Regions from separate parts of the Kitasatospora sp. NPDC001547 genome, predicted to be linked through region 2. Evidence: riboswitches for the same ligand, from Rfam matches in the RefSeq annotation. Region 2 holds a riboswitch; each other region holds the start of a gene.
What was found. Region 2 has a riboswitch for cyclic di-AMP ahead of ACFY0X_RS04975 (NlpC/P60 family protein). Riboswitches for the same ligand answer to the same signal wherever they lie in the genome.
Positions count from the first base shown of each region.

Region 1: another riboswitch for cyclic di-AMP. It lies ahead of ACFY0X_RS32905 (peptidoglycan DD-metalloendopeptidase family protein); the one in region 2 lies ahead of ACFY0X_RS04975 (NlpC/P60 family protein).
Region 3: another riboswitch for cyclic di-AMP. It lies ahead of ACFY0X_RS21605 (hypothetical protein); the one in region 2 lies ahead of ACFY0X_RS04975 (NlpC/P60 family protein).
Region 4: another riboswitch for cyclic di-AMP. It lies ahead of ACFY0X_RS29620 (M23 family metallopeptidase); the one in region 2 lies ahead of ACFY0X_RS04975 (NlpC/P60 family protein).

Region 1 covers NZ_JBIAVL010000029.1:34,327-41,096, forward strand. Annotated here, with positions in the region: gene ACFY0X_RS32890 (RidA family protein) at 1-30, shown strand, start outside; gene ACFY0X_RS32895 (DUF2470 domain-containing protein) at 180-899, shown strand; gene ACFY0X_RS32900 (APC family permease) at 918-2,468, opposite strand; gene ACFY0X_RS32905 (peptidoglycan DD-metalloendopeptidase family protein) at 2,943-3,929, opposite strand; cyclic di-AMP (ydaO/yuaA leader) riboswitch at 3,932-4,069, opposite strand; gene ACFY0X_RS32910 (MFS transporter) at 4,424-5,965, shown strand; gene purB (adenylosuccinate lyase) at 5,991-6,770, opposite strand, start outside.
Region 2 covers NZ_JBIAVL010000002.1:487,951-494,720, forward strand. Annotated here, with positions in the region: gene ACFY0X_RS04965 (NYN domain-containing protein) at 94-1,446, shown strand; gene ACFY0X_RS04970 (NlpC/P60 family protein) at 1,658-2,695, shown strand; cyclic di-AMP (ydaO/yuaA leader) riboswitch at 3,033-3,182, shown strand; gene ACFY0X_RS04975 (NlpC/P60 family protein) at 3,193-4,326, shown strand; gene ACFY0X_RS04980 (NlpC/P60 family protein) at 4,555-5,601, shown strand; gene ACFY0X_RS04985 (hypothetical protein) at 5,781-6,770, shown strand, end outside.
Region 3 covers NZ_JBIAVL010000011.1:211,877-218,646, reverse strand. Annotated here, with positions in the region: gene ACFY0X_RS21620 (TetR family transcriptional regulator) at 1-122, shown strand, start outside; gene ACFY0X_RS21615 (alpha/beta hydrolase) at 390-1,532, shown strand; gene ACFY0X_RS21610 (MoaF N-terminal domain-containing protein) at 1,707-2,036, opposite strand; cyclic di-AMP (ydaO/yuaA leader) riboswitch at 2,489-2,653, shown strand; gene ACFY0X_RS21605 (hypothetical protein) at 2,655-4,061, shown strand; gene ACFY0X_RS21600 (hypothetical protein) at 4,188-5,027, opposite strand; gene ACFY0X_RS21595 (IclR family transcriptional regulator) at 5,202-5,999, opposite strand; gene aceB (malate synthase A) at 6,288-6,770, shown strand, end outside.
Region 4 covers NZ_JBIAVL010000021.1:94,451-101,220, forward strand. Annotated here, with positions in the region: gene ACFY0X_RS29605 (TetR/AcrR family transcriptional regulator) at 6-572, opposite strand; gene ACFY0X_RS29610 (alpha/beta fold hydrolase) at 617-1,444, opposite strand; gene ACFY0X_RS29615 (YiaA/YiaB family inner membrane protein) at 1,563-1,853, opposite strand; cyclic di-AMP (ydaO/yuaA leader) riboswitch at 2,049-2,207, shown strand; gene ACFY0X_RS29620 (M23 family metallopeptidase) at 2,221-3,066, shown strand; gene ACFY0X_RS29625 (hypothetical protein) at 3,131-4,006, opposite strand; gene ACFY0X_RS29630 (GNAT family N-acetyltransferase) at 4,049-4,636, shown strand; gene ACFY0X_RS29635 (sensor domain-containing protein) at 4,750-5,490, shown strand; gene ACFY0X_RS29640 (GNAT family N-acetyltransferase) at 5,602-6,048, shown strand; gene ACFY0X_RS29645 (hypothetical protein) at 6,045-6,770, opposite strand, start outside.

The DNA of each region.
Region 1 (6,770 bases), on a different contig from region 2:
GAGATCGACGCCCAGGCCGTCATCGGCTGACCCGCCACTGCGCCGAAGGGCCCGGACGCGCGGGCGGCGTCCGGGCCCTTCGGCGCCTCCGGGACCCCTCCCGGCGCCCCGGACGCCTGCTTGCCACACCCCCATTCGAATATTAGGTTAGGCTCACCTAACTACCTGGAGGTCCGTCCATGAGCCTGCCCACCGGCGACCCCGAGGTCCCCGAGCCCACCACCGCCGAACGGATCCACAGCCTGCTCGGCACGACCTCCTCGCTCACCGTCCGCGCCCTGGGCGAGCACCACCACCTGGACACCCCGGTCTCCGTGCACGGCTCCCGGCTGCGGCTGCGCACCGCCCTGGACGACCCGCTCACCGCGGCCGCCGCCGGCGCCACCGACGGCCTCGCCGTCGTCCTCGACGTCACCGACGTCGCCCCCGTCGCCGTCCGCGACCGGGTCCGCGCCCGCCTCACCCTGGCCGGCCGGCTGCACCTGGCCCACCTCGCCGACGACGGCCTCAGCGTGCACCTGCGGGTGGACGTCGCCCACGCCGTCCTCGCCACCCCGTACGGCACCGGCGCGATCACCGCCGCCGACCTCGCCCTCGCCGCCCCGGACCCGCTGGCCCGCCACGAGGCCGCGCTGCTCACCCACTTCGCCGACGACCACGCCGAGGCGCTCGACGTCCTCACCCGGCTGCTCGACCCGGCCGTGCTCGCCCGGCACCCGGAGGTCCGCCCGCTCGCCCTGGACCGCTACGGCCTGGTGCTGCGCCTGGACCACCCGCACGGCCACCGCGACGTCCGGCTGGTCTTTCCCGAACCCGCCCGTGACGCCGAGGACTTCGGCCACCGGATGCACGAGCTGCTGGCCGCCGCCCAGTACGGCCTGCCGGTGCACCGCGGCTGAGCGCCCGTCGACGGGCCGTCACCGCTCGACCGCGTCCTCCAGCACCACCCGTCCGATCCGCGCGTACAGCCGCGGCCGCCACCGGCGCACCGCGAGCGCCAACCCCACCCCGCCCGCGAACACCCCGATCACCAGGTACGGGATCAGCCGGAACACCAGCGTGTGCGCCGCCGACCCGGCCGCGGTGTCCTTGTTGAGCACCAGCAGCACCACCACCCCGGCCATCGCCACCCCGCCCACCAGCGGCGCGACCAGCGTCCGGAACCAGTGCGCGGTCTCCGGGTGCCGCCCCCGCACGTGGAAGTACCCGACCACGGCGAAGGAGCAGAGCGTCTGCACGACCAGGATCGCCATCGTCCCGAGCAGCGCCAGCAGGGTGTACAGGTGCGCGTACGGGTCCATCCCGGCCGCCAGGAACCCCGCCACCAGCCCCACCGCGATCACCGACTGCACCACCGAGGCGACGTGCGGAGAGCCGTGCCGCGGATGGGTGCGGCCGAGCGCCGGGTGCAGCAGGCCCTCCCGCCCGATCGCGTACAGGTACCGGGCCGCGCACTGGTGGAAGGCCATCGCGCAGGCGAACGAGCCGGTGACGACCAACCATTGGAACACCTTCACCGCCCAGGCCCCCAGGTGCACGCCGAGCGGGTCGAAGAACAGGCTGTTGCCGTCCTTGCCCGGCACCCCGCCGCTCGCCACCGCGACCGCCTGCTCGACCCCGTTGCCGGACACGATCATCCAGGACACGAAGACGTAGAGCAGTCCGACCCCGATCACCGACACCAGCGTCGCCCGCGGCACCACCCGCTTCGGATCGCGGGACTCCTCGCCGTACATCGCGGTGGACTCGAACCCCACCCAGGACCAGAACGCGAAGAACAGGCCGAGCCCGGCCGCCGCCGCGCCCGAACTCCCCACTCCCTTCAGCGCGTTCAGCGGGTTCACGGCCCCGAGCACGATCCCGTCCGGGCCACCGCCGGAGAACAGCACCGCGAACGAGACCGCCCCCAGCACCCCGATCTCCAGCACCAGCGCGACCCCGAGCACCCTGGCCGTCAGATGGAGGTCGAACCAGGCCGTCACCCCGATCGCCGCCGCCCCGAACAGCGCGTACCAGCCCCAGCCCAGCTCCACCCCCAGCTGCGAACGGACCAGCCCGCGCAGCGAGTACGCGAAGAAGCCGAGCGCCGAGGCCTCGGTGACGACGTACGCGAGCACCGCGAGCAGCCCCGAGGCCATCCCGACCACCCGGCCCAGCCCGTGCGAGACGTAGCCGTAGAACGCGCCGGCCGCGGTGATGTGCCGGGCCATCGCCACGTACCCGACCGAGAACACCGTCAGCACCACGGTCGCCACGACGTACGCGGCGGGCGCGCCGACTCCGTTGCCCTGTCCGACGATGATCGGCAGGTTGCCGGTCATCGCGGTGATCGGGGCGGCGGTCGCGAGTGCCATGAACACCACGCCGACCAGGCCGACCGAGTCCGCCTTCAGCCGGTCGACCCGGCCCGCCCCGGGCCGCTCCCGCCCGACCGCCTCCCCCGCCACGTCCCCGCTCCGGACCGCCATCCGGCTTCCTCGCCTCCCGGACCCGCCCGACCGACCGGACCGGCCGGGCGCTGACCGTCCGCCAGCATGGCGCGCGGAGGGCGTCCGCGTGACGACGACCAGCGGGCGGCACAGCGGAGTTGACGCCGCGTTCGACCGCTCGAACGGCACGGCGGGGCCGGACGGCCCGGAAAACGGCCCCGAGCCCGGAGGCGGACCCGGCCTCGGAGGCGGGCCCGGCCCGGAAGCGGACCCGGCCGCGGAAAGCGGGCCCACCCCCGGAAGACAGGCCCGGCCCCGGAAACGACAGCGGCCGGCCCGGCCGCACGAGGAGGTCCCCTCGTGCGGCCGGGCCGGCCTGGGCGTGTCCCGCGCCCATGTCCACTGTGCGGCGATCACCCGGTCGAGCGGTCACCCGACATGACCATCCCGGAGGATCGATTCGCCCCGCAGCAGCGGTGGTTCCTGAAACCCTGGAGGCTCAGCGGCCCCTGGTCAGAGCGCGACGCCGTGCGCGCGCAGGTAGGTGACCGGGTTGATGTCCGAGCCGTACTCCGAGCCGTTGCGGATCTCGAAGTGCAGGTGCGGGCCGGTCACGTTGCCGGTGGCGCCGGAGAGGCCGATCTGCTGGCCGACGGTGACGGTCTGACCGATCTTCACACCGATCGAGGAGAGGTGCGCGTACTCGGCGTAGTGGCCGTCGGCGAGCTTGATCTCGACCTCGTTGCCGTAGGCACCGCCGTTGCCGGCCTTGACCACGACACCGTTGGCGACGGCGCGCAGCGGGGTGCCGGTGGCGGCGACGAAGTCCTGGCCGGTGTGGTGCCCGGAGGCCCACATCGAGCCGGCCACGCCGTAGGCGGTGCCCAGCTTCGGGTTGGCCAGCGGGGCGACGTAGCCGGAGGTGGCGGCGGCGACCGGAGTGGCGGTCACGGTCGCGGCCGGAGCGGCGACCTGCACCTGGGTCTGGAGCTGCGCGGACGGCTTGGCCGCCTCGGTCTTCACCTGGACCTGGGCCTGCGGCTTGGCGGCCTGGGTCGCCGGAGCGGCCGGCTTGGCCGGGGCGGCGGGCTTCGCCGGAGCGGCGTCGGCGGACGGCGCGGCGGCGTGACCCGGCAGCGCGAGCTGCTGGCCCGGGAAGATCAGGTTCGGGTTGGCGCCGACGACCGAGCGGTTCTGCTCGTACAGGGCGTGCCAGCCGCCGTCGACGTTCTTGGCGTCGGCGATCTTGGACAGGGTGTCGCCGCTGACGACGCGGTAGCTCTCCTGTGCGGCCGGGGCAGCGGCCCGGGCGGCGGGGGCGGCGGCCTGCGCGGCCGGCTTGGCCTCGGTGGAGGCGGCGGCCGGGGCGGCCGGAGCGGTGTGCGCCTGGGCGCTCACCGCGGTGACGAGCGGGAGGACGAACGACACGCCGGTGACGGCGGTGGCGATGCCGATGCGGGCGGCGCGGGGCAGGGCGATACGACGAGCCTGAGCAGGCATGGAATTTTCCTCTCCGACGCCTGCGAGGTGAGCTGTCGGGTTCGGGCTGGAGTTGCCCGGCCGCATGCGCGGCTTCACCCCTAGCCGGTCCTGGACGCCCGCGCCCTGAGGCGCGAACTCCGGTCCGGCGACTTACCTGTGGGTCCCCCGCTCCTGCCGTACAGAGTTCGTTTCGAACCACCGGGCGGCGGCAGGACTCGGCGTTCCACCCGGTGGATCCGTCCGGACTGGCCGGGCGGTCGCTGAACTAAAACCCATCCGTTCGGGTGAAGCAATGTCGATCTCTTGAAACCGCAACGATCCCCCCTGCCCCGGTGACCCTCCGCAGGCCCGGCCGTACGGTGCGTACACAATCCATTTACCCCCTGCCACTGATCCACGACCCTGCGCCGAGATCGGCGACACTGCGCACCCGCCCGCTCACCCACCGCCCAAACCCAACACACCCACCGGTGACCCTTGTCACGTGCGCCTCAGCAGCGCAGGATTCGCCCGTGGCCACCTCCGAGGCCGGCACCCTGCGCCTGGGCACCGCGCAGGGACGCTGGGTACTACTGGCGACGGTGCTCGGCTCCAGCATGGCGATGCTCGACGGCACCGTGGTGAACGTCGCCCTGCCCCGCATCGGCGCCGACCTCGGCGCCTCCCTGGCGTCCCTGCAGTGGACGCTGAACGCCTATCTGCTCACCCTGGCGGGCCTGATCCTGCTCGGCGGCGCGCTCGGCGACCGGTACGGGCGGCGCAAGGTCTTCCTGATCGGCGTGGTCTGGTTCGCCATCGCCTCCGCGGCCTGCGCCGCCGCGCCGAACATCCACGTGCTGATCGCCGCCCGCGCCGTCCAGGGCATCGGCGGCGCGCTGCTCACCCCCGGCTCGCTCGCCATGCTCCAGGCGGTCTTCCACCCTGACGACCGCTCGGCGGCGGTCGGCCTCTGGTCAGGCCTCGGCGGGGTGTCGGCCGCGGTCGGCCCCTTCCTCGGCGGCTGGCTGGTGGACGGCCCCGGCTGGCGCTGGATCTTCCTGCTGAACCTGCCGCTCGCCGCCGCCGTGATCGCGGTCACCACCCGCTCGGTGCCGGAGAGCCGGGACGAGGGCGCCGCCGGGCGCTTCGACGTGCTCGGCGCCGTGCTCGCCGCACTCGCCCTCGGCGCGATCACCTACGCGCTGACCGCGGCCGGCGAGGGCCTGTCCCCCACGGTCTGGACCAGCGGGGCGATCGGGCTGGTGCTCGGCGTCGTCTTCGTGGCCGTCGAGCGCCGCGCGCCCGACCCGATGCTGCCGCTCGGGTTGTTCTCCTCCCGGCTGTTCACCGCGGTGAACCTGGTCACCCTGTGCGTGTACGCGGCGTTCAGCGGCGTCTTCTTCCTGCTGGTGGTGCAGCTCCAGATCGTGTCCGGGTTCTCGCCCCTGGTCTCGGGCTTCGCCCTGGTGCCGATCACCGTCCTGATGCTGGCGCTGTCCGCCCGGGCCGGCCGCCTCGGCAAGCGGATCGGCCCGCGCGTCCCGCTGACCGTCGGCCCGATGCTGTGCGCCGCCGGGGTGCTGCTGATGCTGCGCACCGGGCCGGACTCCTCGTACTGGGTGGACGTGCTGCCCGCCGTCACGGTGATGGGCTGCGGGATGACGCTCCTGGTCGCGCCGCTCACGGCGACCGTGCTGGCGGCGGTCGAGGTCCGGCACGCGGGCATCGCCAGCGGGGTCAACAACGCCGCCGCCCGCGCGGCCGGCCTGCTCGCGGTGGCCGCCCTGCCGGCGCTGGCCGGGCTGAGCGGCGACGCCTACCGGGTGCCCGCCTCGGTCGACTCCGCCTTCCACACCGCGATGCTGATCTGCGCGGGCCTGCTGGCCGCCGGCGGGCTGATCGCCTTCGCGACCGTACGGGGCAACGTGCTGGCCCCCGAGGAGCAGCCGGTGGCCGAGCCGAACTGCGACTGGCCGTGCGGGACCACCACTCCGCCGTTCGACCCGGGCCACGTCCCCACGGCGCGCGAGAGCCCCGCCACCGGTCCGGCGGCGGGGCCCTCGCGGGAGAGCTGACGCTACGTCAGGATGTGCTGTCCGGTCAGAGGATGTCGCCCGGCGCGTACTTGGCGGCCTCCGGGTGGGCGGCCGCGACGGCCTCCACCTGGCGGACCACCTCGGCGACCTGGGCGCCGGCCGCGCCGGTGAAGGACAGCCGGTCGGCCAGCAGCGCGTCCAGCGCGGCCCGGTCCAGCGGGATCCGCTCGTCGGCGGCCAGCCGGTCCAGCAGCTCGTTCTCCCGGGCACCCGCGCGCATCGCCAGCGCGGAGGCGACGGCGTGCTCCTTGATGACCTCGTGCCCGGTCTCCCGGCCGACGCCCGCGCGCACCGCGCCCATCAGCACCTTGGTGGTGGCGAGGAACGGCAGGTAGCGGTCCAGCTCGGCCTCGACCACGGCGGGGAAGGCGCCGAACTCGTCCAGGACGGTCAGGAAGGTCTCCAGCAGGCCGTCGAAGGCGAAGAAGGCGTCCGGCAGCGCGACCCGGCGCACCACCGAGCAGGAGACGTCGCCCTCGTTCCACTGGTCGCCGGCCAGCTCGCCGGTCATCGAGGCGTAGCCGCGCAGGATGACGGCCAGGCCGTTGACGCGCTCGCAGGAGCGGGTGTTCATCTTGTGGGGCATCGCGGAGGAGCCGACCTGGCCCTCCTTGAAGCCCTCCGTGACCAGCTCGTGGCCGGCCATCAGCCGGATGGTCTTGGCCAGGCTGGACGGCGCGGCGGCCAGCTGGACGAGGGCGGTGAGCACCTCGAAGTCCAGCGAGCGCGGGTAGACCTGGCCGACGCTGGTCAGCACGTGGTCGAAGCCGAGGTGCCCGGCGAC
Region 2 (6,770 bases):
ATCGGAGCCGAGGACGTGGTGGACGCAGCGAAGGAGCCCGGGGAAGCCCAGGGGTTTCCGCCCGCTGCGGCCGAGGCCCCGGCCGAGGCGGCCGTGGCGGCGAACGACTCCTCCGGGCCCGCGGCGGAGCACGCCGTCGAGCGGCTCGACCGGCCGCTGCCCGAGGGCGTGCGCCGACGCGTGGTCGGGCTCGCCTCGGACGCGCTCGGCGGGCTGCCGGCGGCCGAACTCCCGCAGAGCCTGCGTCAGTACGTCAAGTTCACCCCGGCGCGACGGGCCAAGTACGCGGCCACCGCGCTGGCGGCGGCGCTGGAGGCGGAGCCGGCCTTCCGGTTGCGGATAGCGGAGCGGCTGCGCCTGGGGCAGCCGGACCTGGTGAAGGCGCTGGAGTCGGGCAGCGTCCCGAGTGCCGCCGATCCGATGGACGTCGCGGCCGCAGCCTACCTGGTGCGTTCGGCGGGCTGGAGCCGGCTGGTGGCCGAGGCCGGCGAGGAGGCCGAGCGGGCCGGTGCCGAGGACGCGGCCGCGGAGGCGGCCCGGCTGGTGGAGAAGCTGCAGGCCGAGCTGGCCGAGGTGCGGGCCGCCGCGCGGGCGGACCTGGACCGGCAGCGGGCCGAGTCCGACGGCGTCCGCAAGGAGGCCGAGTCGCTGCGCAAGAGGGTGCGGTCGCTGGAGAGCGACACCCGCCGGGCGCAGGCCGAGACCCGTCGGGTGGCCGGCGAGCTGGAGGCCCTGCGGGCGCAGTCCGCGGCCGAGCGCGGGGCGGCCGAGACCGAGGCGCGCCGGCTGCGGCACCGGGTCTCCGAGCTGGAGAACGCGGCCGAGCAGGGCCGCCGGTCGGCCCGCGAGGGGCGCAGCGTCGAGGACATGCGGCTGCGGCTGCTGCTGGACACCGTGCTGCAGTCCGCGCAGGGGCTCCAGCGGGAGCTGGCGCTGCCGGTCTCCCAGATCCGCCCGGCGGACCTGGTGGAGGCCGTGGTGCCGGGGGCGGCCTCGCCGCACGACGTGGCCCGGCGCGGGCTGGCCGAGGACGATCCGGCGCTGCTGGACCAGTTGCTGGCGATCCCCCAGGTGCACCTGGTGGTGGACGGCTACAACGTGACCAAGACCGGCTATCCGGCGCTGCCGCTGGAGCAGCAGCGGATCCGGCTGCTGGGCGGGCTGGCGATGCTGGCCCAGCGCACCCAGGCGGAGGTCACCTGCGTGTTCGACGGGCAGGACCTGGACGTCCCTGTGATCATGGCGCCGCCGCGCGGGGTCCGGGTGCGGTTCAGCCGGACCGGGGAGACGGCCGACGAGCTGATCCGCCGTCTGGTCCGGGCCGAGCCGCAGGGCCGCCCGGTGGTGGTGGTGTCCACCGACCGGGAGGTCGCGGAGGGCGTGCGGAAGGCGGGCGCGCGCCCGGTGGCGTCGGTGCTGCTGCTGAACCGGCTGGCCCGGCCCTGACCTGCGCCGGACCCGGGCCGGACCGCATGACGGCTGGTCAGCGGCTCGTCCGGAGCGTTGTGGGGGTCCCGTGAAGTCAGCGTGGGGACCGGGGTTCACGCCATCGGGGGAGTAGCAAAACGGGTAGATCTTCACTAGGGTCTGGCGTCAAACCTATTTTCCGGAATCTCATCCCATCAGGTGAGCCCGTAGGAAGAAGGAGCCGGTCCCTTTGGCCTCCCACCGCCGTCCCAAGCAGCCGAGCCGCGCGCGGGTCTCCGTGCTCACCGCTGCCGCTGCGACCGCGGTCGCGCTCTCCGCCCAGGTGGCCGCGCACGCCGCGCCGCAGCCGGACAAGACGGACGTCAAGGCGCAGATCGACCAGCTCCAGGAGGAGCAGGAGCAGGCGGCGGAGAAGTACAACGGCGCCAAGGAGCGGGCGGACCAGCTGCGCAAGCAGGCCGACCAGCTGCAGGACCAGGTGGCCCGCGGCCAGGAGCAGATGACCCAGCTCCAGGGCGGCCTCGCCGAGGTGGCGGGCGAGCAGTACCGCGCCGGCGGCATCGACCCGTCCGTCCAGCTGATGCTCTCCTCCGACCCGTCCGGCTACCTGGAGAAGGCCTCGACCGTCCAGCAGGCCAGCACCAGTCAGGCCGAGGCGCTCAAGGGACTGCTGGAGCAGCAGCGCCGGCTGGACCAGCAGAAGGCCGAGGCGGCCGCCGTGCTCGCCTCGCTGGACAGCACCACCAAGGACCTCAACCAGGCCAAGGCGGACGTCAACACCAAGCTGAAGGCCGCCCAGGACCTGCTGAACTCGCTGAGCGCCGCCGACCGCGCCGCGCTGCGGGCCCAGCAGGCGCAGGACGACCGCGCCTCGCGCGGCAACGCGCGGGTGGACCTCGGCAGCCTGCCGCCGGCCAGCGGCTACGCGGGAGCGGCGGTGGCCAAGGCGATGAGCAAGCAGGGCTCGCCGTACGTGTGGGGCGCCACCGGATCGACCACCTTCGACTGCTCCGGCCTGATGGTCTGGGCGTACGGGCAGGCCGGCGTCTCGCTGCCGCGCACCTCGCAGGAGCAGGGGCACTACGGCACCCGGGTGCCGTCGCTGGACCAGGCCCAGCCGGGCGACCTGGTGATCTACGGCCCGAGCATGTACCACGTCGGGATGTACATCGGGAACGGCATGGTGGTCCACGCGCCGCACACCGGTGACGTGGTGAAGGTGATGAAGGCCGACGCGATGCCGATCAACACCATCCGCCGGGTCTGACGGTCCGACACGCCCGGGACGTTCAGTCGGGAGCTGTGAAGAGCGCCACCTCCGTCGCGGGGGTGGCGTTCGGCTTTTCCGCCTTTTGCGGCCGCCTGTTGAGAATCGATCAGCCTTGCGTGCACCATTGGTCACCATCGGTCATTTTCACAAGGGAACTTGGGCAATCTTCCATCTTTTTTCTGACAAGGATTTGAACGGATCACGGTTCAGTTACTAGGGTCATGCTCCGAACCACCGCACTGTCGATCGCCCAGCCAGGGTGGCGGCGGTGGTTACCGCCGAGTTCGCGAGGCAGCGGGGCAGGTCGAAGCGACTGCCCGACAGGGGAGCCCAGTGACTGGGGGCGCTGCGGAGCGGAGCCGGGGAACCACGTTCCTCCGGGGTGAATCGGCGCCAGGTCGGCCGAACGGCCGTGAGGCGTCGTAGGGCATGCTTCCGGCCCGAACCCGTCAGCTCACCCGGTAGGCGGACGTAGGAAGAAGGAGCCCGCCTTCGTGGCGTCCCATCGTCGTCCCAAGCCCGCCGGCCGCGCCCGCGTCTCCATCCTGACCGGAGTCGCCGCCGCAGCCGTCGCCCTCTCCGCGCAGTCCGGCGCCCACGCCGACCCGCAGCCGACCAAGGACCAGGTCAAGGAGCAGGTCGACCAGCTCAACGAGCAGGCCGAGGTCGCGACCGAGAACTACAACGCCGCCCAGGCCAAGCAGCAGGAGCTGGAGAAGCAGGTCTCCGGCCTGCAGGACCAGGTGGCCCGTCAGCAGGCGCAGGTCACCGAGCTCCAGGGCGGCCTGGCCGAGATCGCCGGCGAGCAGTACCGCAACGGCGGGATATCCCCGACCGTCCAGCTGATGTTCTCCTCCAGCCCGGACAGCTTCCTCAGCCAGGCCGACGCGCTGAACCAGGCCGGTGCCACCCAGAAGGGCCAGCTGAAGGAGCTCCAGGAGCAGCAGCGCAAGCTCGACCAGGACCGCAACGAGGCCCAGGGCAAGCTCGCCGAGCTGGAGTCGACCACCCAGCAGCTGAAGACCGCCAAGGTGGAGGTCCAGGGCAAGCTGAAGGCCGCCCAGGACCTGCTCAACACCCTGACCGAGCAGGAGCGCCAGGCGCTGCGCCAGGCCGAGGAGAAGGCCGCCGCCGACGCCAAGGCCAAGGCCGACGCGGCCGCCCAGGCGCAGGCGCAGGCCGATCGCGCCTCGCGCGACAACACCCGCGGCGACCTCTCCGCCCCCACGAGCACCGCCCCGACCACCACCGCTCCGGTGAAGGTGGCCCCGGGCAGCTCGCGCGGTGCCGCGGCCCTCGCGGCCGCCGCCTCCAAGGTCGGCAGCCCGTACGTCTGGGGTGCCACCGGCCCGAGCTCCTTCGACTGCTCCGGCCTGATGGTCTGGGCGTTCAACCAGGCCGACGTGTCGCTGCCGCGCACCTCGCAGGCGCAGGCCTCGGCCGGCACCCGGATCGGTACGGACCTCTCCCAGGCCCAGCCCGGCGACCTGCTGATCTTCTACAGCGACGCCCACCACGTCGGCATCTACGCCGGCAACGGCCAGGTGCTGCACGCCCCCCGGACGGGTACCAACGTGCGCTACGAGGCGGTCACCAACATGCCGCTGACCGGCATCGTGCGGGTCTGATCCCCGCTCGGCCGCTTCCGGGCCCGGCTTCCCCCAGGGGAGGCCGGGCCTGCGGCTTTTCCGGCGCGTCGATCTGATGTCCGATTAGGGGTCGAATATTCGGGTTCGGAGGGGTTTGGACTCGCTTGCCCGGACTCGCTAACGTCTGCCACCGGACTCCCGCTCGACGGCCGCCCGTCCCGGTGCGGCGGTGGGGGCCCGCGCCGCAGGATTGGAGCCCCCGCCGCCATGTCCGTGCACCGCCGTTCCCAACTGCTCGCCCGGGCGCTGGTGCTGACCACGGCCGCCGCCACCGCGCTGGGCGTCGCCGCCGGAGGTCGCGCCCAGGCCGCCCCCGGCAGCCCGGACCCGGCCGACCGTCAGGACGTCAAGTCCCAGGTGGAGCAGCTGTACGACGAGGCCGAGCAGGCGTCCGAGAGGTTCAACGCGGCGCAGGAGGCCCAGCGGCGGCTCCAGGGCGAGACCACGGCCGTCCAGGGCGAGATCGCCGTCGCCCAGGACCAGCTCAACGAACTGCGCGGCGACCTGGCGACGGTGGCCGGGGCCGAGTACCGCGGCGGCGGGATGTCCCAGACCGCCCAGCTGATGCTCTCGCCCGACCCGGAGGACTACCTGGCCCGCGCCCGCACCCAGGGCCAGGCCGCCGCACGCCAGCAGGAGACCCTGCACGAGCTGGTCACCCGGCAGCGCCGGCTCGACCAGCGCCGCTCCGAGGCGGCCGACAAGCTCGCCGAGCTGGACCGGACACGCCGCTCGCTCGCCGACAGCAAGCTGCAGATCCAGCAGCGGCTGGCCAGGGCGCAGAAGCTGCTGAACGGCCTGGACGCCGCCGAGCGGGCCCGGTTGACGGTCCAGGACGCCCGGGACGCCGAGCAGCGCGCCACCCGGGGCACCGACCGGCTGGACCTCGGCACCGCCCCGCCCGCCTCCGAGCGCGGGGCCGCCGCGCTGGCCGCCGCGGTGCGGATGATCGGCTCCCCGTACGTCTACGGGGCCACCGGGCCGCACGCGTTCGACTGCTCCGGTCTGATGTACTACAGCTGGCGGCAGGCCGGAGTGACCCTGCCGCGCACCTCGCAGGCCCAGGCGTACGCCGGGCAGCGGATCAGCCTGTCCGAAGCACGACCGGGAGACCTGGTGATCTTCTATCGGGACATGCACCACGTCGGCATGTACGCCGGCGGCGGCGTGATCGTGCACGCCCCGCGCCCGGGCGCCAAGGTCCGCTACGAGAGCGTCACCGCCATGCCCGTCTCCGGGGTGGTCCGGCTCTGAGCGCCCCGCCGACCGGCCCCGCCGACCCCACGGAGATACCCCGCCCCGGCTCCCGCCCCCGTGGCGCGCTGTCCCGGCGTGGCGCGCTGCTGCTCGCGGCCGGCGGGCTGGCCCAGCTGTCGCTGCCGCCGGCCGCCCCGGCGGCGCCCGCGGCCCGGCCGGCGGACCGGCACGCCGAGGTGGCCGCCGCGCTGGCGGAGCGGGCCCGCTCGGCGCCGCCGTGGGCCGGGCTGCCGGTGGCCGACGCGGGGTACCGCAACCTGGTGCTCGCCGCCTCCGGCGGGCCGGAGCGGCTGACCGCCGCCGCCGACCTGGCGGTGCGGATCGCCGGGTACGACGAGTACCCGGTGGTGTACCCGCGCCGGATCGAGCTGGTCCGGGCCGGGGACGGCTGGCGGGTCGAGCGCGAGGAGGGCGCGGGCGGGCCGCCCGCGCCGTGGGACTTCGGGCCGGTCCGGTCCGCGGCGGGGGCGCACTGCCTGGTGCTCGGGCCGGCCGCCGGCCCGGACCCGGCCGAGCTGGTCGCGGCGGGGGACCGGGCGGTGCCCGCCGTCACCGAGCTCTGGGGCGGCGCCTGGCCGGGCCGGCTGCTGCTGGAGCGGCCCGCCACCGCGGAGCAGTTCGCCCGGCTGCTGGAGGGCGACCCGGACGGCTGGACGGGCATGGCGGCGGTCACCGTGGCCGCCCCCGGCGCGCCCTGGCACACCCCCGCGGACCGGGTGCTGGTCAACCCGGAGGCGTACGCGCGGCTCAGCGACTTCGGCCGCCAGGTGGTGGTCACCCACGAGGCCACCCACGTCGCGACCCGGGCCGACACCCGGGCGTGGACCCCGCTGTGGCTCTCCGAGGGCGTCGCCGACTGGACCGCCTACCGCGACTCCGGCCGCAGCGCGCGGCAGACGGCCCCCGAGCTGGCCCGGGACGTCGCCGCCGGGCGGCTCCCCAGCGCGCTGCCCGCCGACCGGGACTTCGCCGCCGGGGCCGCCGGCATCGCCCAGGCCTACGAGCAGTCCTGGCTGGCCTGCGAGCTGATCGGCCGTACCCACGGGCCGCAGCGGCTGGTCGCCTTCTACCGGGCGGTCGGCGCGGCCGACGGGCAGGGCGAGGACCGGGATCGCCGGACCGACCGGCTGATGCGCCGCGAGCTGGGCGTCGGCCTGGAGGAGTTC
Region 3 (6,770 bases), on a different contig from region 2:
CGCTGGAGCAGTGGGCGTCCTCCGAGGCGCCCCTCGACGGCCCGGGCTCCCCGCAGGACCTCGGCGCGCGCTGCATGCGCGAGCTCACGGCGGGGCTTCGGCTGTGGGAGCGGACGGGCTGAGCCCGTGGGGGCTCATGCTCCGTCTTCGGCCGGCATCCGACGGCTGACAGCTGACAGATAACAGAATTCAGATGACAACTTTCGAAATCTGTTATCTGAACGTTGTCATCCGTCCGCCCCGCTCCCCGTAGCCTCCCAGCCGCGATCAGCTTTCTCCCAGCTGGCGTTAGGGTTGTTCCTCGCGCCCCGGCGGGGGGAACCGGGGTGACCTCCTCGGATGTCCCCAGCGGAGGGGACTGGAGTTCGAGGCGTGGGAGCAAGTAGGACATGGGTCTGACGAGCCACAAGGTGCTGGCGCTGACCGCACTGGTCGCGGTCGTGATGATGGTCGGCACGGTCTGGTTGTGGCCCAGACTCGCGAAGAAGACCTGGCAGGCGGTGCTCGGCCGGATCGGTGCCCTGCTCGCCACCCAGCTCGCGGTGCTCGCCGCGCTCGGCCTGGTCGCGAACAACTACTTCGCCTTCTACAGCAGTTGGGACGACCTGCTGGGCACCGGCGACACCGGCCCGGTGGTCATACACAACAAGGCGGACGCCTCCGGCCGGCTCATGGTGGAGACGATGGGCCAGGCCTCGGTCAAGGGCGGCGGCGCGATGGGCCGCGAGCCGAGCCAGTCCGGCGAGATCCGCAAGGTCCGGATCGACGGCGCGTCCAGCCGGCTGTCCACCGAGGGCTACGTCTACCTGCCCCCGCAGTACTTCCAGCCGGAGTACGCCCAGAAGCAGTTCCCGGCCGTGATCGTCAGCACCGGATTCCCAGGAATCGCGGAGAACCTGATCACCCGCTTCAACTACCCGGGCGCCGCGCTCAAGCTGCTGCAGGAAGGCCGGATGCAGCCGACCGTCATGGTCCTGGTGCGTCCCTCGCCCGCGCTGCCGCAGGACACCGAGTGCGAGGACGTCCCGAACGGCCCGCAGTCCGACACCTACTTCACCAAGGACGTGCCCTCGGCGATCCAGGCCAGCTACCGGGTCTCCACCGACCCGCAGGCCTGGGCCTTCATGGGCAACTCGACCGGCGGCTACTGCGCGCTCAAGCTCGCCATGCGCCACCCGGACGTCTTCCCGACCGCCGTCGCGCTCTCCGCCTACTACGACGCCGCCGACGACCCGACCACGGGCGACCTCTTCGGCGGCAGCAAGCAGCGCCGCGACGAGGCCAACCTGATGTGGCGGCTGAAGAACCTGCCGCAGCCGAAGGTGTCCGTGCTGCTGGCCGGAACCAAGAAGGGCGACGGCGGCTACCGGCAGGAGACCGAGGCCTTCGTCGACGCGGTGCGGAGCCCGATGAAGGTCTCGTACAGCATGCTGGAGAACGGCGGCCACAACTTCGAGACCTGGAGCGCCCTGCTGCCGTCCTCGCTGGAGTGGCTGTCCCAGCACCTCAAGGTGCCGAACCAGACCGTCTGAACCTGACCGACCGCGAGCCCGAACGAGCGGCCCCGAAGGACCAGACCCTCGACGACCGGACCGCAACGACCGAACCCCCGGAGCCACGGCCCGGGGGTTCGGTCGTTGCGGTCCGCTTCTGGGCCGGTCGGGTCGTTCAGGAGCCTTATGGCCCCCGCCCGGCGGTCCCGCCGCTCAGGCCAGCCGCTCCAGCGTCCCGGTGTGCAGCTCGCCGACCCGGCCGCCCTCGCCCTCGAAGGTCCAGAAGGCCCGCACCGTCAGCTTGCCGAGGTCCATCACATGGCTGACGGTGATCCCGCTCTGCTCGGTCCAGCTGACGAAGTAGATCTCCGGCGCGACCTCGGCGACGTGCAGCCGCACGTCCTCCCACTGGCCCGCGGACTCGCCGAGGCCCTCCCAGCGCAGCCGAGTGCCGTCGGCCGAGTAGGTGTTGCGGAAGGCCGCGCCGTTGTCGGCCTGGAAGAGGTAGGTGCGGCCGGCGAAGGCGGGCAGGGGCGCGGTCATGGTGGGGCGGGTCCTCGTCTCGGTCAGGTCGTGGCTGTCGGGTCGTGGCGAGCACCCGGTCGGGCTCGCCGCTCTTGTGCACGGCGGATGATGTCCGACTCCCAATTTATCCGACCGGGCCCAGTCGGTCAGGTACTCGCCACGGTACGGTCCGCCGCCAGGTCGCCGGCAGGCCACCAGCGCTGCCGGCAGGCCGCTCACCGGCCTGAACCGCCTGGATCGTGCCCTGTCCCCGCCGGCCGGAACCTCCGCCCGGCCCAGCCGCAGCCCACTGCTCCCGGAGAACGATCAACTGGACTGCCAACCGGCGTCGTTGATCGACACCACTGTGAGCTGCGCGACAACGGGGCGGGCCGGGTTGTCCGTTCACGGACGACCCGCCTAGCCTGCAACGGTCGTCCGCCCTCGCGGACCCCGCCGCCGGGACGCCGAGTCCCGTCCACCCGTCGGCGGGTCACCGAGCACCACAGCGGACGGGAGCGGGGGAACCAAGGTCAGCGCCCGGCCCGTACGCCCCCGCGTGCGGCCGCGGCTAGGGGTGAAGCCGTCCCACCGGCGGCCGGGCAACCTCAGCCCGAATCCGACAGCTCACCTCGCAGGCGTCGCAGAGGTCACCCCATGCCCCAGCCTGCCAGCTCCACGCACCGGCCCGCGCTCGCTCTCGCGCCCGCCCGCCGCCGCGGCCCGCGCCACGCCCGTCCGTCCCACCGCGGCCGCAACGCCGCGCTCGCCGCCACCGGGGCGTTCGCCATCAGCGGCGCCGGCCTGCTCGGCCTGCCGTCCGTCAACGGTGCCCAGGCCGCCACCGCGCCGACCGTCACCCAGGACCGGCTCGCCCCCGCCACCATGGTCGCGGGCAAGGCCACCACCGCCTCGCTGGGCCTGCACTCCTCGGCCTGCTTCACCGCGAAGACCGTCGGCGTGGGTGTGCGCGACGCGCGCGGCACCAACCTCGACTTCCCCGGCAACGCCTCCAACGTGCAGATCTGCCCGAGCGGGGTCGGCTTCACCAGCGGTGCGCGCACCCTGCCCGCCGGGACGTACACCCAGTTCGGCTTCTGGCAGGACCTCGGCGGCGGCTGGCACAACCTGCCCTCGCAGCAGCTGGTGGTCTCCGCCACCGGGACGTCCACCCCGACCCCGACCCCGACCCCGACGGCCACGCCGACCCCGACGGCCTCGACGACCCCCACGGCCACGCCGACCCCGACCCGGACGGCCACGCCGACCGCCACCCCCACGGCCTCGACGACTCCCACGGCCACGCCGACCCCGACGCCGAGCACCACCCCCAGCACCACCCCGAGCCCGAGTACCCCGGCACCGTCCTCCCCGGTCGTCGGCAAGTCGCTGACCTGGTCGGACGAGTTCAACGGCGCGATCAGCTGGGGCCAGCGCTGGGTCGGTGACAAGAGCACCGCGTACCGCTACGGCAACCACAACCCGGGCGACAACAAGCTCGACTGGCTGAACAGGAACAACGTCGGCGTCGCCAACGGGGTCGCCACCTTCACCGCCACGTCCGGCGGTCCGGTGCTGGAGAACGGCAAGCAGTCCTGGAACACCGGCTTCCTGACCACCGAGGGCTCCAGTGAGGGCTTCCAGGTCAAGACCGGCGACTACGCCGAGACCCGGGTCAAGCTGCCCGCCGGCAGCGGCGCCTGGCCGGCCCTGTGGACGTGGAAGAACGGCAACGGGGAGATCGACTCCTTCGAGTACCACCCCGACAACCCGAACCTGCTGGAGCTGACCAACCACGTCAACCCGGGCCACGGGAAGTACTACACCGACGCGAGCGCGATCGCGAAGGACCAGTGGGTGACCATCGGCACCTACTACGGCGCCGACTCGGTGGACTGGTACGTCAACGGCGTCAAGGTCTTCTCGGACGGCAAGGGCGTCGGCGCCGGCTGGTCGGCGTACCTGATCCTCAACCTCTCGGTGTGCGCGGGGCAGTACCACCCCGCGCCGCAGGGGACCGCCCCGATCACCTTCGCCGCCGACTACGTCCGCGTCTACCGGTAGGACGGGCGCGGCACGGGCGGGCGCCGCGCGGCGTCCGGGCCCGGCGGACCGCCCCGCCGGCCGGAGGATCCCGCAGACAGGAGGATCCCGCCGGTAGGACCGCTCCTACCGGCGGGACCAAGTGGCTCAGGAACGGGCGATCCTCTCGACCACCGTGATGTCGAACGGCTGCCGGTTGTTGGACTCGTTCCGGTCGTCCGCACTGCGCACCGTGACCGCTCCGCCGCCCAACCTGCCCGCCGGCAGCCGCGGGTCGAGCCGGACCGGGATGAGGGCGGTCGCGCTGCGCGCCTCTCGCAGACCCGGGCCGAACACGCACCGCACGATGCGGCCGTGGGCCGTCACCTGGCAGTCGGACGGGAAGTACGGGCCCTCCGTGGTGACGCCCTCCGGCAGGGCGACCACGACCGTGAACGGGGACGCGGTGGTGTCCGGGCCCCCGTTGCCGACGAAGGCGTGGATGGTGGTGGTGCCGCCGGGGGTGGCCGGGTCCGGGTCGAGCCTGACCACCTCCAGGTCGGAGTCGGAGGTCCGGGCGGCGGCCGGCGCGGGCAGCGTGGAGGCCCCGGACGTCCCGGATCCGGACCCGGCGCCTGCCCCGGGCTCCACCGGCGCGGGCAGGGTGGACGCCTGGGGCGTCGACGGTGCGGGCAGGGTGGAGGCCTCGGGTGTCGACGGTGCGGGCAGGGTGGAGGCCTCGGGTGTCGACGGTGCGGGCAGGGTGGTCGCCGGGGGTGCGCCCGCCGTGACCTCCAGCGCGGGCCGGGGCTCGGGCCGCCGCAGCGCCCAGGACGGGTCGCCGGCCAGCACCATCACCGCGCACCCCGCCGCCACGGCCGCGACCAGCCCGGTCCCGCCGGACCTCCGCCCTCTCGCGGTACGCCGCCCGCCGCGGTGCGGCCCCTCGTCACCCGGTGCGTCGCCGTCCCTTGCGTCGACCCGCACGCCCCGGTGCTGCTGCTCCATCCCCGCTCACCCTGCCCTCGCATCCCGGCCGCCCGCGCCGTTGCGGGCCGCGTCGGCACCAGGGTGGCGGAGCCGCCGCCCGAGCCCGGTGGCAACCCGCCCGTCGTCCGCCCGAACGGATGACGCGACGGGCCGTCCCGACCGGGCCGGCCGACAGCGGGGGCTGACGAGCGGTCAGGGGGCGAGGACCTGCCCCAGCCGGGTCGCGATCTGCTGCATCACCGGTACCAGCGAGGCGGCCCCGGCCGGTTCCTCCAGGGCCCGGATGCGGGCCTCCGGTCCGGAGACCGAGAGGGCGGTGGGCGTCGGCGCGCCCGGGACGGCGAGCGCGATGCAGCGGACGCCGATCTCCTGCTCCTGGTCGTCGACCACGTAGCCGCGCTCGCGCGCCTCGGCGAGCTGGCGCATCAGCTCCTGCGGATCGGTGACCGTGTACTCGGTGTGCGCGGGCAGCGGATTGGGGCCGAGGACGGCGCGTGCCTCGTCCTCGGGCAACTGGGCGAGCAGCGCCTTGCCGACGCCGGTGCAGTGCGGCTGCACCCGTCGGCCGACCTCGGTGAACATCCGCATCGAGCGGCGCGACTGCACCTGGCCGACGTACACCACCTCGCCGCCCTCCAGCACCGCCAGGTTGGCGGTCTCGCCGGTGGCTTCCATGAGCTCGGCCAGGTACGGGCGGGCCCAGCTGCCGAGCAGTCGGCCGGCCGTCTCGCCGAGGCGGATCAGCCGGGGGCCGAGGGTGTAGCGGCGCGCGGTGTCCTGGCGGACATAGCCCTGCTGGACGAGGGTACGAACCAGTCGGTGGATGGTCGGCATCGGGAGGCCGGAGGTGGTGGAGAGCTCGCTGAGCGTGGCCACGCCGCCGGAGTCGGCCAGCGCCTCCAGGAGTTGGAAGGCGCGCTCGACGGACTGCACGCCGCCGCCGGTGCGGTCGGCGCCTGTCGTCGATGCTGGGTCGGGGGTCGCAACCACCGGCGTTCCCTTCGCTGTCGGGGAGGAGTGGAGTCCCGGCGATCTCTTCAACAAATCGTTGAAATTCTGTATCGCGGAAACTAGTCTCCACCTTACAGAATCGAGCTCGCCGACTCGGCGGTCCCGATCGAGGAAGTCCCCAGCGAGGAAGTCCCCAGCGAGTCCCCGAGTGAGTTCGCCGAGCGTCGCCGATCGACTTCGCCGAGCGAGTTCCCTGAGAAGTTCCCGGAAGGAGTTCCCGCCGGAGCTTCCTTCGCCAGGCCCAACCGTCTTAGGAGTGTCCTGCTCATGGCTGCAGATCAGGGGCCCTCGCCCAGCCTCCGGCCGGGGGTACCCCCAACCGCTTCCACCGCCGCTCCGGTCGTCACCGTCGACGGCCCCCGCGTCCACCGGGCGGAGGAGGTGCTCACGCCCGAGGCGGTCGCCTTCGTCGCCGGGCTCCACCGCGCCTTCGAGGGGCGGCGGCAGGAACTGCTGGCCCGGCGCAGGACCCGTCGCGCCGAGATCGCCGCCACCGGCACGCTCGACTTCCTCCCCGAGACCGCCGCGATCCGGGCCGGGGACTGGAAGGTCGCCGGGGCGCCCCGCGCACTCCAGGACCGCCGGGTCGAGATCACCGGCCCGACCGACCGCAAGATGGTCGTCAACGCGCTCAACTCCGGGGCGAAGGTGTGGCTCGCCGACTTCGAGGACGCCACCTCCCCGACCTGGGAGAACGTGGTCGGCGGCCAGGTCAACCTGATCGACGCCTTCGAAGGCCGGATCGACTTC
Region 4 (6,770 bases), on a different contig from region 2:
GGCGGTCAGGCGGGCCAGCCGCGCAGGCCGGCGGTGAGGGTGGCGATGAGGCGGTCGTGGGTGGTGGTGAGGTCCTCGGCGAGCTGGAAGGCGCCGGCGGTGGAGAGGGACGCGAAGCCGTGGGCGAGGGAGCGGACGGTGCGGGCGGCGTGGACCGCCTCGGCGCCGTCGAGGCCGTACTCCCGCAGGACGGCGATGATCACACCGACCAGCCGGGCGGCCGCCCGGGTCAGGTCGTCGTCGGGCTGCGGGGCCTGGGGCAGGGCGTGGTAGCGGTGCGGGTGCTCGGTGGCGTACGCGTGGTAGGCGCGCAGGACGGCGGCGACGGCGTCGTCCCCGCTGCGTCCGACGGCCGCCTCGGCCAGCCGGTCGGCCAGGTCTCCGGTGACCCGGACGGCGATCATCCGCCGCAGTTCGGCCAGGCCGCCGCTGACGTGCTTGTACAGCGAGGGGGTGGCGACCCCGGCCCGGGCGGCGACGGAGGCCAGGGTGAGGGCCTCGGCGCCCTGCTCGTCGATGAGGGCGAGGGCGTGGTCGACGACCTGGCCGGGGGTCAGTCCTACGCGGGGCATGGGTTCGGGATCTCCGTACGGGTGGCGGCGGGCGGGGACGGGGCTCAGCCGAGTTCGGCGAGGAACGGCAGCAGGGCGTCCGCGGTGGCCGCCGGGTTGTCGGCCATCGGGTAGTGCCCGGACCCCTCGATCATCACCTTCCGCGCGCCCAGGGCGGCGGCCTGCCGGTCGGCGACGAGCTCAGGCTTCGGGAAGTCGGGGTCCGCGCTGCCCATCACCACCAGCGCCGGGCACCGTACCGCGGCCGTCCAGCCGGCCGGCGCCGAGTCGCCGCGGACGTACCCGCGGGTGGCGGCCTTGCGGCCCGGGGTGCGCAGCGCGGCGACCAGGCCGTCCACGTACGCGTCGAAGTCGGCGGGCTTGGCGCCGGGGAAGGCCATCCGGCGCAGGTAGAAGCCCCAGGAGGCCGGCCAGTGGACGAGGGCCGTGCCCATCAGGCCCATGACACCGCGCATCAGGGCGCCCGGCGGCGGGTTCTCGACGAAGGCGTCGAGCAGGACGATCCCGGCGACCCGCTCGGGCGCGTCCCCGGCGGCCCTGACGACGGTCGCCCCGGTGTAGGAGTTCCCGGCGAGCACGGCGCGCTCGATGCCGAGGTGGTCGAGCAGGGCGAGGACGTCGCCGGCGAGGGCGGCCGGGCCGTAGTCGTCCCAGGCGACGGAGGACTCGCCGAAGCCCCGCAGGTCCATGGTGACGACCCGGTGGCCGGCGGCGACCAGCAGCGGCCGCAGGTGCCGGTAGGCGGCCCGGCTGTCGAGCATGCCCGGCAGCAGGACGACGGGGGTGCCGTCGCCCTGCCGGGTGTCGTCGAAGGCGATCCGGCCGCCCGGAACGGTCAGGTACTGGGTGCTCGGGGTGGTGGTGCCGTTCATGGTGGTCCTCCTCGGGCCGCCGGTGCGGGGCATCGGCGGATGCCGCCGATAGCCATAAAGCTAAGGCTAATAGCCTTAGCCGTCAAGCGGTCGGCGGTCGAGTCGGTGCAGGGGGCGGTCAGACCCCCTCCACCTTGAACGGGTCGTGCTCGCTGAGCAGCTTCTCCAGCCGGGCCTGGTCCACCCGGGTCACCATCTCGTTGGACTCCTGCCGGTCCCGGATCACCTTCGCCAGCGTGAACGCGGAGGTGACGGTGTAGAGGAGGCCGATCCCCAGGAAGGCCCGGGTCCACCCGCCGACCGGCAGGTAGGCGATCCCGGCCGCGAGGGCGGTGCCCGAGACGGCGAAGGAGAGGACGGCCTGGATGTAGTAGGCGGCCGTGGTGCGGCTCTGCATCGGTGTGCTCATGGCGTCAGGATGCGGCCGCCCGGTCGGAGCGCACATGAGTAGGCGTACTCAGATGGGGCCGTGCATGAGGGGTCGTTCGTTGACGTTCGATCACCTGGGCGTAAGCTGCTCCGAACGGATGGCTTGGAATCAGAGCCTCCTAGGATTAACGTTTGATAACGCAGCGCGGTCGTCAACGCCGTACCCAGACGGCACCGTGCGCCGTCGCCTAATCCCGCCGACCGGCCCCCGGGCAGGTCAGGGAGCCGGGGAACCACGTTCCTTGGGGTGAATCGGCGGGGCCCCGGCCCGGCCGTAGGAGACCTTCCTGCTCCGAACCCGTCAGCTAACCCGGTAGGCGCGAAGGAAGGAAAGGAGCGCGCCTCCCGTGGCGTCGACGCACACCCCGGCACACCCCGGCTCCGCAGCCGGCACCCAGCTTCTCGACCACCCCGGCACGGACGGCCCCGAGGCCTTCGGTCCGGAGGTCTTCGGTCCGGAGGCCGAGACCAACCGCCACCGGATGCCGCGTCAGACCCGCGGAGCCTCCCCGCTGCTCGGCGTCACCGCCGTCGCCGCCACCCTGGGCGCCACCGGCTTCGCCTCGGCCACCCCGGCCGTCGCCCCCGCCGTCGAGGCCCCGGACGAGACCCCGGTCGCCCTCTCCGCCGACCCCGGACTCGCGCTCGCCGCCCGCATCCAGCACCAGGCCGACAGCCAGCGCACCGCCGCCGAGGAGACCGCCCGGCTGCAGGCCGCGCAGGAGGCGGAGGCCAAGGCCGCCGCCAAGGAGGCCGAGGCCAAGCGCGCCGCCGAGGAGGCCGAGCGGGTCAAGGCCGCCGCCCTCACCCTCCCGGTGAAGGAGTACCGGCTCTCCGCCCACTACGGCCAGAGCGCCCGCTACTGGGCCAACCTGCACACCGGCCTGGACTTCGCCGCCGACACCGGCACCCCGGTCTACGCGCTCGGCCAGGGCACCATCACCTCGGCCGGCTGGGCCGGCTCGTACGGCTACCGGATCGTCGAGACCCTGCCCGACGGCACCGAGATCTGGTACTGCCACCTCTCCTCGATCACCAAGGGCTCCGGCAAGGTCGTCTCCGGCCAGCAGATCGGCAAGGTCGGCGCGACCGGCAACGTCACCGGCCCGCACCTGCACATGGAGGTCCGCCCCGGCGGCGGCGCCCCGGTCGACCCCGAGCCCTGGCTCGAGCAGCGCGGCCTCACCCTCTGACGCACCCGCGAAGGCCCCCGGCCCGGAGCCGCAGCTCCCGGGCCGGGGGCCTTCGCGCGCCGGCTCACTCCTCGACGGGCAGCTGCGCCAGGTACGCCTCGATCTCCTCGTGGCCCGGCTCCGGCGCCAGCTCCGGGAACTCCGTCACCAGCAGCCGCGGCAGCCCCGGCACCGTCCACCCGCCGAACAGGTCGAGCGCCGCGTCGACCGCCGCCTCCTCGAACCGGCCGAAGTCCCCGGCCAGTTCGTCCGGCATCGGCCGTCCCAGCGAGGTCAGCTCGGCCAGGTTGCGGTAGCTGCGCCGCATCAGGCCCTGCTCCAGCAGCCGCCGCGCGCCGTCCGTGGCCATGCCGACCGCCAGCACCCGGCCCGGGCCCCAGCCCTGCTCGTCCGGCTCGTCCAGCCAGCCGGCCGGCACCAGCGCCCCGTACGCGGCCAGCCGCTCGTCCTCCGACAGCTCCGCGAAGCCGGCCAGCCAGTCCCGCACCGCCGCCGCGTCCGTGACGTCCACCCCGTGCGCGTGCAGCAGCAGCGCGTACAGCCGGGGCCAGGTCACCAGGTCGGCGCGGCGCAGCAGCCCGGCCGCGACCTCGCCCTGCCACTCGGCCTCCGCGTGCAGCCGCTCCTGGCGCTTGGCGTTCAGCCGCCGGGCCGCCCGCTGGTGGTCGATCAGCAGCCGGACGGCGTCGCCGTAGGCCAGCGGGTCCTCCTCGGGCGCGGGTTGGACGTACAGGTGGAGCCGCTCGTACAGCAGGTGCTCCACCGCGTCGGAGGTCAGTTCGGGCCAGCCGTCGCGCATCCTGCCCTCGCCCAGCTCCAGCAGCGCCAGCACCGCGCGCAGCGGCCCCTCGGCCACCGGCGCGCGGCCCTGCTCGGCCGCCCAGGCGAGCAGGTCGGCGGCCTTGGTGCGCGGGGCGAGCCGCAGGTCTTCGTCGTTCATAGTCCGAACGGTAGCCGCCGGGCGGGGATAGGGTCGGCAGCCATGGTCCCCGTACGACTCACCGGCCCGCGACTGGCCGTCCGCGAGTACCACCACACCGAGCGCGACGTGGACGCGCTGCACGCGCTGTTCGGCGACCCGGAGGTCACCCGCCACCTGCCGTTCGGACCGAGTGACCGGGAGGAGTGCGCCGACCAGGTCGAGCTCTACCTGGAGGAGGCGATGGCCGGGGAGCGGGACACCTACCGGCTCGCCGTCACCAGGCTCGCCTCCGCCGAGGACCCGGCGGACGCCACGCCGGTCGGGCAGGCCTCGCTCACCCTCGACGGGTACCGCGCGGCCCAGCTCGGGTGCGTGCTGGCCCGCGGGTCCTGGGGGCGCGGCTACGCGGGCGAGACCGTCGGCCTGCTCTGCGACCTCGCCTTCGGGGCCCTGGACCTGCACCGGGTGGCCGCGCGGGTCGCCGTGGCCAACGAGGCCTCCGTCCGGGTGCTCACCCGGCTGGGCTTCCGGCGCGAGGGGCGGCTGCGGCACGACGGGTTCAAGGACGGCGTCTGGACCGACTCGTACCTCTACTCGCTGCTCGCCGACGAGTGGCCCGGCCCGGCCGCCCGGACGCAGGGGGGTTAACCCCACCCCGGATCCGCCAGGCCCCCGGATCCCGACCGGCCACCGCATCCACCAGACTGGACACCGTCAGCGGGACGAACGACCGACAGCACGAGGGGCCGGGGGCCGGGATCATGAGCAGCAGCCGCAGCACGGAGGACCGGGAGTGGGACGTCCTGGGTGCCCACGGGGACGACCGGCGCCCCGCCGGGGCCCGCCGGACCGAGCGGCGGCCGGCCCTGTGGCGGGCGCCGTTCTCGGCGTACTACTACCGCGAGGTCGGCTACGCGCTCACCGGGCTGCCGGTGGCGATCGCCGGGTTCGCCGTCTCGGTCACCTTGTTCTGCCTCGGCCTCGGCACCTTCGTCACCGTCGTCGGCCTGCCCGTGCTGGGCGCCCTGACCAGCCTCGCCCGCGGTTTCGGCCGGCTGGAGCGGGCCCGGGTGCGCGGCATGCTGGCCCTGGACGTCCCGGGCCCGGAGCCGGTGCGCCGGGTCCGCCCCGGCAGCTGGGGCGCGATCACCGCGCGGCTGGGGGACGGAGCCGGCTGGAAGGCCGTGCTGTACCAGGTGGTGATGCTCCCCTGGGCGTTGTTCAGCTTCACGATGACGCTGGTGTTCCTGGTGCTCGGCTGGGCCCTGACGCTCTACCCGCTGTACCACTGGGTCTTCCCGACGTACACCTCCTGGAAGGGGTACCGGGTGTTCGACTTCCGCGACAGCGACGGCATCCGGCACCTGTACGAGATCCAGTCGCCCTGGCAGATCGCCGGGCTCTCGCTCGCCGGGCTGCTGCTGGTCTTCCTCACCACCCAGCTGGTCCGCGGTCTGACCAACGTCAACCGGGCCGCCGCCCTGGGCCTGCTCGGCCGCTGACCGCTTCGGCTGACCGCTGACCGCCGACCGCCGACCCGCTGACCGCTTCCGGCTGACCGGCTCCCTGGCCTGTAATAGTCACTTGGCAGGATTGCCCCTATACTCGTCCGCATGATCGAGACGACGATCCGGCCCGCCGACGCGACCGACGCCGACCGGCTCACCGCGCTCATCCATGCTTCCGGCGCCTACCGCGGCGCGTACTACGCGATGATCGACGGCTACCGGCTGACTCCCGACTACATCGCCCGCCACCTGGTGCGGATGGCCGTGGACGCCGCCGACGACCGCCTGCTCGGGTTCTACGGCCTGATCCGCGAACCGGCCGAGCTGGACCTGATGTTCGTCGCCGACGAGGCGCAGGGGCTGGGCGTCGGGCGGCAGTTGATCGCCGACATGCTCGACCGTGCGCGGGAGGCGGGCACCACCTCGGTCAAGGTCGTGTCCCACCCGCCCGCCGAGCGCTTCTACCTGCGGGTCGGCGCCGTACGCACCGGCACCCGGCCCCCGCAGGCCAGGACGCCCTGGGAACAGCCCGAACTGCGCTTCGCCGTCTAGGAGCTCCCGCCGGCCGACGGCGCGTCCGGTGCGCCCGGCTGGACCGGCACCACCACCGGTACGACCTGCGGTACGGCCTGCGGTACGGCCTGCGGGGCGGGCGGCCCCGACCGCTCCGGCACGAGGCCCGGCGCCTGGATCCGGGACAGGATCTTCTCCGCCAGCCAGCTGCGGTCCGACCCGTACGGAATCCCCCGCGGGTCGACCAGCTGGGTCGCCACCGCGTCCCGCACCCGCTGCGCCTCGGCGGCGGGCAGCCGGGAGAGCAGCCCCCGGGCGGCCAGCAGCGCGTGGTACTGCTCGAAGTCCGAGCGCGGGCGCTCGATCGCGTCCAGCACGCTCGGCAGGTCCGCCAGCGCCGGATCGCCCTGCATCAGCGCGAGCGCCTGGATCCGCCGGCCCTCGGAGCCGTCCGCGAAGAGGTCCCGCACCTGGTCGGCGGTCAGCGCCGAACGCCGCGCGGTCGAACGGACCTCGGCCACCACGCCCGCCGGCCCGGTCGGCGATCCGGAGGAGGGCGGCAGCTGCCCGGCCAGGGCGGCCGGGCGCTCCGCGCTGCCGCCCAGCAGCCCGAGCTGCCGCATCGCGCGGACCCGCAGGTCGTCGGCGCCCACCTTGTCGCCGTGCCGGTCGTGGTCCTGCCCGGCGAGGAAGAGGTCCAGCGCCTGGTCGGTCTCGGTCAGCGCCTGCGGCAGCGCCAGCCGGGTCACCAGCCAGCCGGC